3 regions of the Streptomyces sp. NPDC051740 genome follow, and region 1 is predicted to be linked to each of the others. Evidence: riboswitches for the same ligand, from Rfam matches in the RefSeq annotation. Region 1 holds a riboswitch; each other region holds the start of a gene.
What was found. A riboswitch is a leader RNA that binds a small molecule or an ion and turns the genes downstream of it on or off. The one in region 1 is predicted to bind cyclic di-AMP.
Positions count from the first base shown of each region.

Region 2: linked by a shared signal. The riboswitch ahead of ACIA6T_RS27030 (M23 family metallopeptidase) and the one ahead of ACIA6T_RS01610 (NlpC/P60 family protein) in region 1 are both predicted to bind cyclic di-AMP.
Region 3: linked by a shared signal. The riboswitch ahead of ACIA6T_RS19775 (C40 family peptidase) and the one ahead of ACIA6T_RS01610 (NlpC/P60 family protein) in region 1 are both predicted to bind cyclic di-AMP.

Region 1 is NZ_JBITCL010000001.1:320,475-324,395, reverse strand. Features, by position in the region: gene pcrA (DNA helicase PcrA) at 1-2,324, opposite strand, end outside; cyclic di-AMP (ydaO/yuaA leader) riboswitch at 2,565-2,736, shown strand; gene ACIA6T_RS01610 (NlpC/P60 family protein) at 2,744-3,921, shown strand, end outside.
Region 2 is NZ_JBITCL010000019.1:17,329-21,249, forward strand. Features, by position in the region: gene ACIA6T_RS27020 (HPr family phosphocarrier protein) at 1-119, shown strand, start outside; gene ACIA6T_RS27025 (GntR family transcriptional regulator) at 255-950, opposite strand; gene ACIA6T_RS27030 (M23 family metallopeptidase) at 1,139-1,912, opposite strand; cyclic di-AMP (ydaO/yuaA leader) riboswitch at 1,925-2,089, opposite strand; gene ACIA6T_RS27035 (M16 family metallopeptidase) at 2,292-3,680, opposite strand; gene ACIA6T_RS27040 (M16 family metallopeptidase) at 3,677-3,921, opposite strand, start outside.
Region 3 is NZ_JBITCL010000011.1:54,790-58,710, forward strand. Features, by position in the region: gene ACIA6T_RS19755 (8-amino-7-oxononanoate synthase) at 1-266, shown strand, start outside; gene ACIA6T_RS19760 (DUF397 domain-containing protein) at 320-544, opposite strand; gene ACIA6T_RS19765 (helix-turn-helix domain-containing protein) at 554-1,414, opposite strand; gene ACIA6T_RS19770 (ATP-binding protein) at 1,627-2,088, shown strand; gene ACIA6T_RS19775 (C40 family peptidase) at 2,128-2,601, opposite strand; cyclic di-AMP (ydaO/yuaA leader) riboswitch at 2,605-2,807, opposite strand; gene ACIA6T_RS19780 (hypothetical protein) at 3,128-3,436, opposite strand; gene ACIA6T_RS19785 (ATP-dependent Clp protease proteolytic subunit) at 3,444-3,921, opposite strand, start outside.

The DNA of each region.
Region 1 (3,921 bases):
GACACCACGGGCTTGTCCGCGGTCCGCCGGGTGGCGAAACCGGAACCGCCCGACGCCGACGAGCGCGAGCGGGACGACGACAGCGAGGCCGCCACCCCCGACACCGGACCGGAGGAGACGGGCGTGCTCGCCCCCGTCCGCTTCCACTCCAGGTGGGCGGCCGGGATCTCCTCCAGGAACCGCGAGGGCGGGTTGTAGGACGGCTGGCCCCACGCGCTGCGCAGCGTCGACCGGGTCAGGTACAGCCGCTCACGCGCGCGCGTGATGCCGACGTACGCCAGGCGCCGCTCCTCCTCCAGCTCCTTGGTCTCGCCGAGGGCGCGCATGTGCGGGAAGACGCCGTCCTCCATGCCGGTGAGGAAGACGACCGGAAACTCCAGGCCCTTGGCGGTGTGCAGGGTCATCAGCGTGATGACGCCGGAGCCGTCCTCGTCCTCGTCGGGGATCTGGTCGGAGTCGGCGACCAGGGCGACCTGCTCCAGGAAGTCGGACAGCGCGACCGACTCGCCCTCGCCGCGCTCCTGCTCGAACTCCAGGGCGACGGCCGCGAGTTCCTGGAGGTTCTCGATCCGGGTCTCGTCCTGCGGGTCGGTGGAGGCCTGCAGCTCCGCGAGGTAGCCCGTGCGTTCGAGGATCGCCTCCAGGACCGTCGCCGGGCCCGCCCCGGACTCCACGACCGTACGGAGGTCCTCCATCAGCGTGTTGAACCGCTTCACCGCGTTCGACGAGCGCGCGGCCATGCCGTACGCCTCGTCGACGCGCCTCAGCGCCTGCGGGAAGCTGATCTTCTCGCGCTGGGCGAGGGCGTCGATCATCGCCTCCGCGCGGTCGCCGATGCCCCGCTTGGGGACGTTGAGGATGCGGCGCAGCGGCACCGAGTCCTCGGGGTTGGCGAGCACCCGCAGGTAGGCCAGGACGTCCCGGACCTCCTTGCGCTCGTAGAAGCGGACACCGCCGACGACCTTGTAGGGCAGGCCGACGCGGATGAAGATCTCCTCGAAGACACGGGACTGGGCGTTGGTGCGGTAGAAGACGGCGACGTCGCCCGCCTTGGCCTCGCCCGCGTCGGTGAGGCGGTCTATCTCCTCGGCGACGAACTGGGCCTCGTCGTGCTCGGTGTCCGCGACGTACCCGGTGATCCGCGCGCCCGTGCCGGCGTTGGTCCACAGGTTCTTGGGGCGGCGCGACTCGTTGCGCTCGATGACGGCGTTGGCGGCGCTCAGGATGGTCTGCGTGGAGCGGTAGTTCTGCTCCAGCAGGATCGTGGTCGCGTCCGGGTAGTCCTCCTCGAACTGGAGGATGTTGCGGATCGTCGCGCCGCGGAAGGCGTAGATCGACTGGTCGGCGTCGCCCACCACGCACAGCTCGGCGGGCGGCACCTCGGGCTCGGACGGTGCGCCGGCGGGGTGCTCGGAGGTGCCGACGAGCTCGCGGACCAGCGCGTACTGGGCGTGGTTGGTGTCCTGGTACTCGTCGACCATGACGTGCCGGAAACGGCGGCGGTAGTGCTCGGCGACGTCCGGGAAGGCGCGGAGCAGGTTGACCGTCGTCATGATCAGGTCGTCGAAGTCGAGGGCGTTGGCCTCCCGCAGCCGCGACTGGTAGAGCGCGTAGGCCTGGGCGAGGGTCTTCTCGAAACCGTCGGCGGCCCGGGCGGCGAAGTCCTCCTCGTCGATCAGCTCGTTCTTCAGGTTGCTGATCTTGGCGCTGAAGGACTTCGGCGGGAAGCGCTTGGGGTCGAGCTCCAGGTCGCGGCAGACCAGGGCCATCAGACGCTTGGAGTCGGCGGCGTCGTAGATCGAGAACGACGACGTGAAGCCGAGCTTCTTGCTCTCGCGGCGCAGGATGCGCACGCACGCGCTGTGGAACGTCATGACCCACATGGCGCCCGCGCGCGGGCCGACGAGCTGCTCGACGCGCTCCTTCATCTCGCCCGCGGCCTTGTTGGTGAAGGTGATCGCGAGGATCTGGCCCGGATGGACGTGCCGCTCGGCCAACAGGTGGGCGATGCGGTGGGTGAGCACACGGGTCTTGCCGGAGCCGGCGCCGGCCACGATGAGCAGCGGGGAGCCGGAGTGCACGACGGCGGCGCGCTGGTTGTCGTTCAGCCCTTCCAGCAGCGCGGCGGCGTCGATCACCGGGCGCGGGGCGCCGTCGCGGTAGTAGGTGTCCCGGTCCGGCGGCACGTCGAACTTACCGCCGAACAGGTCGTCCGGGATCCGCTCCGGTACGTGCTCGTCCTCGGGCGGTGGCGGGGGCTCGCCCTCGGGGCCCCGCTGGGCCTGGAGGTCCGCCAGGAAGCTGTCGTCAAAGAGGCTGCTCATCGCTCTCCGAGTCTAGGCCGCCCCACCGACAACCAGGGGCCGCCCCGGGAACATCCCCGGAATCCGGCGCCCGGGACGGGACGCGCACCCTCCAGAACCACCGCCTCACCCTGAGTGACACCGCACACAAGGTCACGAAAATGTATCGGGCATATCACCCATCAACCTTCACAGGGGCCACACCAGTTGGCTACGGTGCGGGCGGGCCGCACGACCCCCACCGGCGAACCTCGCCGGGCCGCGCGGCCTCCGCCGAATCCGTCACTGCCCTCGCGGCAGCCGGAGCCGGGGACCCACCGAGACCATGGGGTGAATCGGCCCACTCCCTCGCGGAGCGGCCGTAGGGCAACCCTTCCGAACCACCCGCCCGAACCCGACAGCTAACCCGGTAGGCGGAGCTTTGGAAGGAGTCGCCTCCCTTGGCGTCGCACCGCAAGTCGCGCACCCCCGGCACGCGCGTGGCAGGCATACGAACCCCGGCCCTCGCCACGGCCGCCCTGACCTCCGTGGCCCTGCTGTCCCAGACGGCCACCGCCGCCCCCTCCGACGACGGCAGGCCGAGCCTGGAGGAGGTCGAGAAGAAGGTCGACGACCTCTACCGCCAGGCGGAGTCGGCGACCGAGAAGTACAACGCGGCCAAGGAGAAGACCGCGAAGCAGCGCAGGCAGGTGGACACGCTCCTCGACGACGTGGCCAAGCGCACCCAGGAGCTCAACGAGGCGCGGGCGGAGCTGGGTTCCTTCGCCGCCGCCCAGTACCGGACCGGCGCCGGCGTCCCCGACACCGCGGCCTTCCTGCTCGCGGACACCCCGCAGGACGTCTTCGACCAGCGCCAGGTGATGGACCGGATGACCGGCCGCCAGAAGGAAGCGGTCGACGACTACGTCACCCAGCAGTCCGAGACGATGAAGAAGCGCCAGGAGGCCACCGAGAGCCTTCAGACGCTCACCGAGACCCAGGGTGACCTGAAGACGGCCAAGGCCACCGTCCAGAAGAAGCTCACCGACGCGCGCGAGCTGATGTCGAAGCTGACCGCCGAGGAGAAGGCGCGGCTCGCGGCGATCGAGAAGAAGAAGCAGAAGGAGGCCGCCCGCAAGGCCGCCGAACTCGCCGAGCAGCAGAAGGCCCAGGAGGAGGCCCAGGAGGAGGCCGCCGCCCAGCAGGACAGCGGCACCTCGGACAGCGCCTCCGGGTCGGCCGGCTCGGCCACCACGCCGTCGACGTCGACGGACTCCTCGTACGCCACCAAGGCCGAGAAGGCCCTCGCCTTCGCCCGCGCGCAGATCGGCAAGCCGTACGTCTGGGGCGCCACCGGCCCCGGATCCTACGACTGCTCCGGCCTCACCCAGGCCGCCTGGAAGGCCGCCGGCGTCACCATTCCGCGCACCACCTACGACCAGGTGAACGCGGGCACGACGGTCCCCGTCTCCCAGGCCCAACCCGGTGACCTGGTCTTCTTCTACGACGACATCACCCACGTGGGCATCTACATCGGCAACGGGATGATGATCCACGCGCCGAAGCCCGGCACGTACGTCCGCGAGGAGTCGATCTACTACGACGGCGAGTCCTCGATCCACAGCGTGGTGCGCCCCGC
Region 2 (3,921 bases), on a different contig from region 1:
GCGCCCAGGGCGGCGAGGAGATCGTCCTCGCCTCCGACGCCGAGGGCGCGGACGCCGCCCTGGACCGTCTGGCGAAGCTGGTCTCCGAGGGCCTCGAGGAACTCCCCGAGACCGTCTGAGAACGCAATACCGAAAGGCCCGCCCGGACCACCGGGCGGGCCTTTCGACTCTCCCTCACACAGGCGGCTTTCCCCTTTTACGGGCAGCAGAAATAATCCCCGGGAAATACTCCCTCTTTGTATACGGCACCCGTGTTAATGCCGAACACTCGGCATGTTTACGGCATGTTGCGAGTTCCTCACACGGTCCGCGCGGCCGGCTCCGGAGGCGAAACGCAGGCGGTGCCCGGCGCTCGCGCGCTCGGTGTGCAGCGCCGTGACCGACCGCGCGCGGTCGCCGTCGCCGCGCGCCACGGCGTCCACGATCACACCGTGCTCCGCCCAGTACTCGACGGGATCGGACGGCCCCTCGACGGCGTACATCCAGGCGATCTTGTGCCGCAGCTGGGTCAGTGTCGAGGTCAGTGCCGGGCTGCCGGTGGCCTGGGCGAGCGTCTCGTGGAACCAGCCGCTCAGGGAGCGCAGGTCGTCGCTGTTGCCCTGGCGGGCGCGTTCCTGCCCCAGCCTGACCAGGCCGCGCAGCACCTTCAGATGGGCCTCGGTGCGGCGCTGGGCCGCGCGGGAGGCGCCGAGCGGCTCGAGGAGCATGCGCATCTCCAGCAGGTCGGCGGCCTCCTGCTCGGTGGGTTCCGCGACGCACGCGCCCGCGTGCCGCCGGGTCACCACGAATCCCTCGGCCTCCAGCGTGCGCAGCGCCTCCCGGACGGGGACGCGGGAGACTCCGTAACGGCGGGCGAGCACTTCCTCGGTGAGCCGGCCGCCGCGCTCGTGGACACCCGCGACGATGTCGTCCCGGATCGCCGTGCACACCGAGTGCGCGGGAATGCGCATGACGAACCTCCGGATTAATCCCCGTGAAACGTCGACGATTGACGTGTGTTCCGCGACTCTATTGCAATCGGCGGGAATTCACGACGGCGGGCCGGAATCCATGCATATTTTTTGGACAAGTGATGCGGCGGTGCCCGGAAACACCGATGCCCCGGCTCGGGGAGCCGGGGCATCGGGAAGCGGGCGGGTCAGAGGTTCACGCCGTGCGCGCGGAGGTAGGCGACGGGGTCGAGGTCGGAGCCGTAATCGGCGCCCGTGCGGGCCTCGAAGTGCAGATGCGCGCCCGTGACGTTGCCGGTGGCGCCGGAGAGGCCGATCTGCTGCCCGGCGGCCACCTGCTGGCCCACCGAGACGCCGATGGACGACAGGTGGGCGTACTGGGTGTACGTGCCGTCGTGCATCTTGATGACGACCTGGTTGCCGTACGAGCCGCCCCAGCCGGCCTCGACCACGGTGCCGACGCCGACCGACTGGACGGGGGTGCCGGTCGCGGCGTGGAAGTCGACACCGGTGTGACTGCCGGAGGACCACAGCGAGCTGCCGGCCTGGTAACCGGTCGAGACGTACGAGCCGGCGATCGGGGAGACGAAGGTGTTGAGGCGCTCGCGCTCGGCCTCCCGCGCGGCGCGCTCCTTCTCCGCGCGGGCCTCCTCGGCCGCCTCGGCGGCCTTCTCGCGCGCGGCCTCCTCGGCGGCCTTCCGCGCGGCGGCCTCGGCCGCCTCCCGGGCGGCCTCGTGCTGGGCGGCCGCCTGGGCGTCGATCCGGTCGGCGACCGCGTCGCCGAGGGTGACGACGGGCGTGAGGCCGGTCTGTGCGGCAGCGGGCTCGGCGGCGAGCGCGGGGGCCGCGAGGGAGCCGACGACGCCGGTGGTGGTGAGCGCCGCGACGCCCGCCACGCGGGCGGTGCCGCGCTGCGTCCGGCTGGGACGACGGTGCTTGCCCGGGGCGCGGGTGAACGCCATGTACAGGCTGGTCCTTTCCTTCCCTCTCGCCTACCGGGTTAGCTGACGGGTTCGGAGCAGGAAGGTCTCCTACGGGCCCCCTCGCGACACGCGCGGGCGTCCGATTCACCCCAGGGACTGCGGTGGGTCCCCGGCTCCCCCGGCTCGCGCCGTAGGGGGACTCGGCGATGGCTGTCCGGTGCCGCGGGTGCGGCGCACTGCCCGACGAACAGCCCGGATGACGCTAAGCGGGCCGTCTCCCGATCCTCAAACGAATCCCGGTTTTTGTAGCGCATCCCACAGGCCAGACAGGCAACTTCCGCCCCGATTCGGGCATAAGCGGGCCCTGGTGGCTTTCGTGTCACCAGGGCCCCACGCGCGCGTGCGTCCTCGCCGCTCGCTACTCGGCCGTCACGACGGTGACTTCACCGATGCCGAGGGCCTCGACGGGTGCCTTGATCTGCGCCGCGTCACCGACGAGGACGGTCACCAGGCGGTCCACCGGGAAGGCGTTCACGACGGCCGCGGTGGCCTCCACGGTGCCGGTCGCGGCCAACTGCCGGTACAGGTCGGCCTGGTAGTGGTCGGGCAGGTGCTGCTCGACCTGGTCGGCCAGGGTGCTCGCGACGGCCGCGGCGGTCTCGTACTTGAGCGGCGCCACGCCCACGAGGTTCTGCACCGCGACATCGCGTTCGTCGTCGGTGAGCCCGTCGGCGGCGAGCGTGCGCAGCACCGTCCACAGGTCCTCGAGGGCGGGGCCGGTGTTCGGGGTGTCGACGGAGCCGCTGATGGCCAGCATCGCCGCGCCGGTGCCGTCCGGGGCGGACCTGAGGACCTGGCCGAACGCCCGTACGCCGTAGGTGTAGCCCTTCTCCTCGCGCAGCACGCGGTCCAGGCGGGAGGTGAGGGTGCCGCCGAGGCAGTACGTGCCGAGCACCTGCGCGGGCCACACGCGGTCGTGCCGGTCCGCGCCGATACGGCCGATCAGCAGCTGCGTCTGGACGGCGCCGGGGCGGTCCACGATCACGACGCGCCCGGTGTCGTCGGCGACCACCGGCGGAACGGGCCGCGGCTGCGCCGAGGAGCCGGTCCAGGCGCCCAGGGTGTCGCCGAGCAGGGCGTCCAGGTCGATGCCGGTGAGGTCGCCGACGACCACGGCGGTCGCCGTGGCGGGGCGGACGTGCTTCTCGTAGAAGGCGCGGACGGCCGCGGAGTCGATGCCGGTGACCGTCTCCTCGGTGCCCTGGCGCGGACGCGACATACGGGCACTCGCCGGGAACAGCTCCTTGGAGAGCTCCTTGGCGGCGCGGCGGGAGGGGTTGGCCAGCTCGTGCGGGATCTCGTCGAGGCGGTTGCGGACCAGCCGCTCGACCTCGCTGTCGGCGAACGCCGGCGCCCTGAGCGCGTCGGCGAGCAGCCCGAGTCCCTTGGTGAGCCGGGAGGCCGGGACCTCCAGGCTGAGGCGGACGCCGGGGTGGTCGGCGTGCGCGTCCAGGGTGGCGCCGCAGCGCTCCAGCTCGGCGGCGAACTCCTCGGCGGAGTGCTTGTCGGTGCCCTCGGAGAAGGCCCGCGCCATGATCGTGGCGACACCGTCGAGACCGGCCGGCTCGGCCTCCAGGGGCGCGTCGAGGAGCACCTCGACGGCGACGACCTGCTGGCCGGGGCGGTGGCAGCGCAGCACGGTCAGGCCGTTGTCGAGCGTGCCGCGCTCGGGGGCCGGGAAGGCCCAGGGCTTGGCGTCGCCCGCCTGCGGCTGCGGGTGGAAGTCCATCGTGGCGAGCTCGGTCACTTCGCCGCCTCCTCGTTCTCGTCGGTGCCGGCGGCTGCGGCGGCTTCCTCGGTGTCCCCGGCGTCCCCGGCCTCCGGGGCGACGGGCTCGTAGACGAGCACCGCGCGGTTGTCGGGGCGCAGGCGGGCCTTGGCGACCTCCTGCACCTCCTCCGCCGTGACCTCCAGGACGCGCTGTACGGCGGTCAGGGCGAGCTGCGGGTCACCGAACAGGACCGCGTACCGGCACAGTTCGTCGGCGC
Region 3 (3,921 bases), on a different contig from region 1:
TGGCGCGGGAACTGCACTCCCGGCTGACGGCCGCGGGTCTGGAAGCGGTGCGTCCGGACGCCGCGGTCGTCTCCGTGCGCGCCCCTTCCCCGGAGCAGGCCGTGCGATGGGCGGCCGACTGCCGGGCGGCCGGTCTGTCCGTGGGCTGCTTCCGTCCTCCTTCCGTGCCCGACGGTGTCTCACGGCTCAGACTGACCGCCCGCGCGGACCTGTCCGGGGCGGAGATCGAACGCGCTGTACGGGTGATCGGCGAGACGCGGCCATGAGTCGGCGGGACACGGCCGTGCGTCGCCCGACGACGGACCGACCGGCCGGGTCGTCAGCCGACCGCGGTCACGAACTCCGTCCAGCTGACGGGGGAGAAGAGCAGCACGGGCCCGTCCGGGGCCTTGGAGTCGCGCACGGCGAGCAGTCCGGCCAGGGGGCCGGCGGCCGGCCGGGCCGTCTCCACGCAGTTGTTCGCCCCCGTGCTGTAGCTGCTGCGCAGCCACCTCACATCGCGCAGTGCGAGGTCGGAAGGGATGGTCCGAGGCGGTACGGGCATCGTGCCTCCTTACACGCCGGCGGCTGTGCCGGCGATGAAATCCAACGAGTCCTCGGGTGAAAGGGCGTGGATCGAGAGGGCGTCGAAGGCCTCCGAGTACACCCGGAGGTCTTCTTTCCGCTCCAGGTGGAGGCTACTCGTCAAGTGGTCGAGAACCACCACGTCCAGATCAGAAGTGCGCGAAAATGAAAAGATTACGAAAGGACCGGTCATGCCGATGTGCGCGCCGGCGCTGAACGGCAGGACCTGCAACCGCACCTGGGGCAGCCGGGCCGCCTCGACCAGCCGGTTGAGCTGGCGGGTCATCACACCGGGACCGCCGACCTCCCGGCGCAGCACCGCCTCGTCCAGGACCGCGCTGAGCTCCAGCGGCGGCGTCGCCCGCAGCACGTCCTGCCGGGCCAGCCGCACCTCCACCAGCGTGTCCAGCCGCTCCTCCGGCGCGTCCTCCAGGGCCGCCTCCGTCACGGCGCGCGCGTACTCCGGTGTCTGCAGCAGCCCCGGGATCACCGTGGTCTCCAGGGTGCGCATCGCGCTCGCCTGCGACTCCAGGCTGATGAAGTCCCGGTAGGTCGGCGGCAGTACGCCCCGGTAGGCGTGCCACCAGTGGTGCCGTCCGTCGCCGTCACCGGAGCCCGACAGCACCAGCAGCAGCTCCCGCAGCTGCGGGTCGGCCACGCCGTAGACGTCGAGCAGTAACCGCACGTCGGCCGGTTTCACCCCGCTCGTACCCGTCTCGATCCGGCTCACCTTCGACTGGTGCCAGCCCGCGAGGCGGGCCGCCTCACCGCTGGTGAGTCCCGCCGAGGTGCGCAGCGCGCGCAGTTCGGCGCCCAGTTTCCGGCGGCGCACCGCGGGACCGTGCTGCATGGACTTCTCCTTACTCCTTCCGGGTCGCCCGGATACGGTCTCCCGTCGCAGAGTTCACCGTTTTGAGCGACAGATATATGCACATCTTGGTGGATCGCCGTCCTGCGCCGTGCGGGGATGGCAGTCTGGCGACGAAGCACCAGTGCGGGACCGTACTCGAACCATCCGCTCCGTGTCGGACTGCGGTCCCGTGGGAAAGGGGCGACGTCGCCATGGCAGACCATCTGGAAGCATCCGTCACTCTGCCGAGCGATCCCGCCTCGGTCTCGGCCGCCCGTGCCCATGTGGTGGGCGCGCTGGAGGAATGGGGCATGCCGGCGGACGCGGAACTGTGCGACACCGTCCGGCTGATCGTCTCCGAACTCGCCACCAACGCGGTGCAGCACACGTTCGGGCAGTCGCCCACGTTCACCGTGGACGTCGTCCTGGTCCGTGACGAGCGGGTGCACATCGGTGTCACGGACAGCCACCCGCGGTTCCCCAAGCGGCTGCCCGCGGCGGTCCAGCAGGACAACGGCCGCGGGCTGGTCATCATCCGCTGGCTGACCGCGGAGTGTGGCGGCAGGCTCAGAATCCGCCCCACGCGCGAGGGTGGCAAGACCGTTTCGGTCGAACTCCCGTGGGCCGTCCGGGCCGCCGAGGCGGTCACGGCGGCGGGACAGCAGGAGCAGTAACCGGGCGGCGGTGCCCCGGGGCACCGCCGCCCGCCGCGGTCACCTCACCCGGCCGTACGAGACGCTGCGGGTCCAGATCTTCTGCAGGCGCACCACGTCCCCGGTCTTCGGGGCGTGCCAGATCTTGCCCTTACCCGCGTAGATGCCGACGTGGTAGACGTAGCCGCCCGAATGGAAGAACACCAGGTCTCCCGCCCTGCGGTTCCCGGCGGAGATGTGGCGCGTCTTGTTGTACTGCTGGGCGGCGGTGCGCGGCAGCTTCTTGCCCGCCTTCTTGAACGAGTACAGCGTCAGACCCGAGCAGTCGAACCTGTACGGTCCCGTGGCGCCCCACTTGTAGGGCGAGCCCTTCTTGGAGGCGGCGATGTTCAGCGCCTTGGTGGCCAGGCCCGCGGCGGCCGCCTCCGAGGCGGCGCCGGGGACCACGATCGAGCCGCCCACGGCGGCCAGGGTGAGGGCCGAGGCCGTGCCGGCCCGGGCGATGAGAGACGGGACACGATTGAGCGCAGTCATGCGCAACCCTTCGTCAGCCGCCTGTGAAGGATGACCTGTCGGATTCGGGCTGGCGAAGTGGCCCGGCCGCACATGTGCGGCTTCACCCCAAGGACTGCTCGGAACTGACGTCCCGGCGGCCCGTCGTGCCTGGGTCCTCCACTCCTGCCGATCCACTCCTGTCGACCGGTCATCCGGGCGGCGGCAGGACTCGGCGTCCGCCCGGATCGCCCCGCCGCGGCGGCGGGGTCTTGTCGTCAGTCAGGGATCTTGGCTCATGGCGCGATCGAAATCCCAACGGAACGTGGGGTTTGTGTTGTTACTCACCAATCACCCGTTCGGGTGGACGCCTCCGTGTTCGGGTCCTCGCCGAGGGCCGGGGGAGTCGCGGACCAGGGGTGGAGAGCACCGTTCCGTCCGTGCGGTACGCGCGCTGCGCAACTTCGGGCGCCCGAAAACAGCAGGTTCGTCTACGCCGGACGGGGGTACGCCGTTTGGTCCGTTTCAACCCCGGCCGGAGCGTACCGCCGGCCGGGGTCCGCGGGGGTCAACTGCCGGGGGCCGGCGGCAGTGTGACCCTGGCCGTGCGCCGTTCGCCGTCCAGCACGCGCAGGGCCCGGGCCAGCGTGCCGGAGTGCAGTTCGCTCTCGCCGCGCCGGTGCATCAGGGTCAGTGCGTCGCGCAGCGCGACGGCTTTGCCGACCAGCGCCTGAGCCGCGCGCAGTCCGCGGTAGGTGTCACCGCCCAGGGCCGGGTTGACCCGGCCGAGCAGGTCGACGGCCTCGAGGTAACGGTCGATCAACTCGGCCTCCGCGCGGGTCAGCGCGGGCAGCGGCGGCAGCTCCGGTGGCAGCATCCGCGGCTCACCTCGCGCCGGAGGCGGGGGACAGGCTCCTGCGGCCGGGCACGATCCGGTCCGCCAGGCCGTACTCCACCGCCGCCTGCGCGTCGAGGACCTTGTCCCGCTCGATGTCCGCCCGGACCTGCTCCGCGGTGCGGCCCGTGTGCCGGACCAGGATCTCCTCCATCCGCGACCGGATACGGGTCAACTCCTCGGCCCGGATCGCCAGATCGCTGGTCTGTCCCTCGACCGGCTCCGGGAGGGAGGGCTGGCGGAGCACCAGACGGGAACCGGGCAGCAGCAGCCGCTTGCCCGGGGTGCCGGCGGCCAGCAGCAGCGCGGCGGCACCCTCCGCCTGGCCCAGACAGATCGTCTGCACGTCGCAGGAGACGTAGCGCAGCGTGTCGTAGATCGCCGACATGGCGTGGAAGGAGCCGCCGGGGGAGTTGACGTAGAGCGAGATGTCCTGGTCGGGGGAGTGGTGCTCCAGGTACATGAAC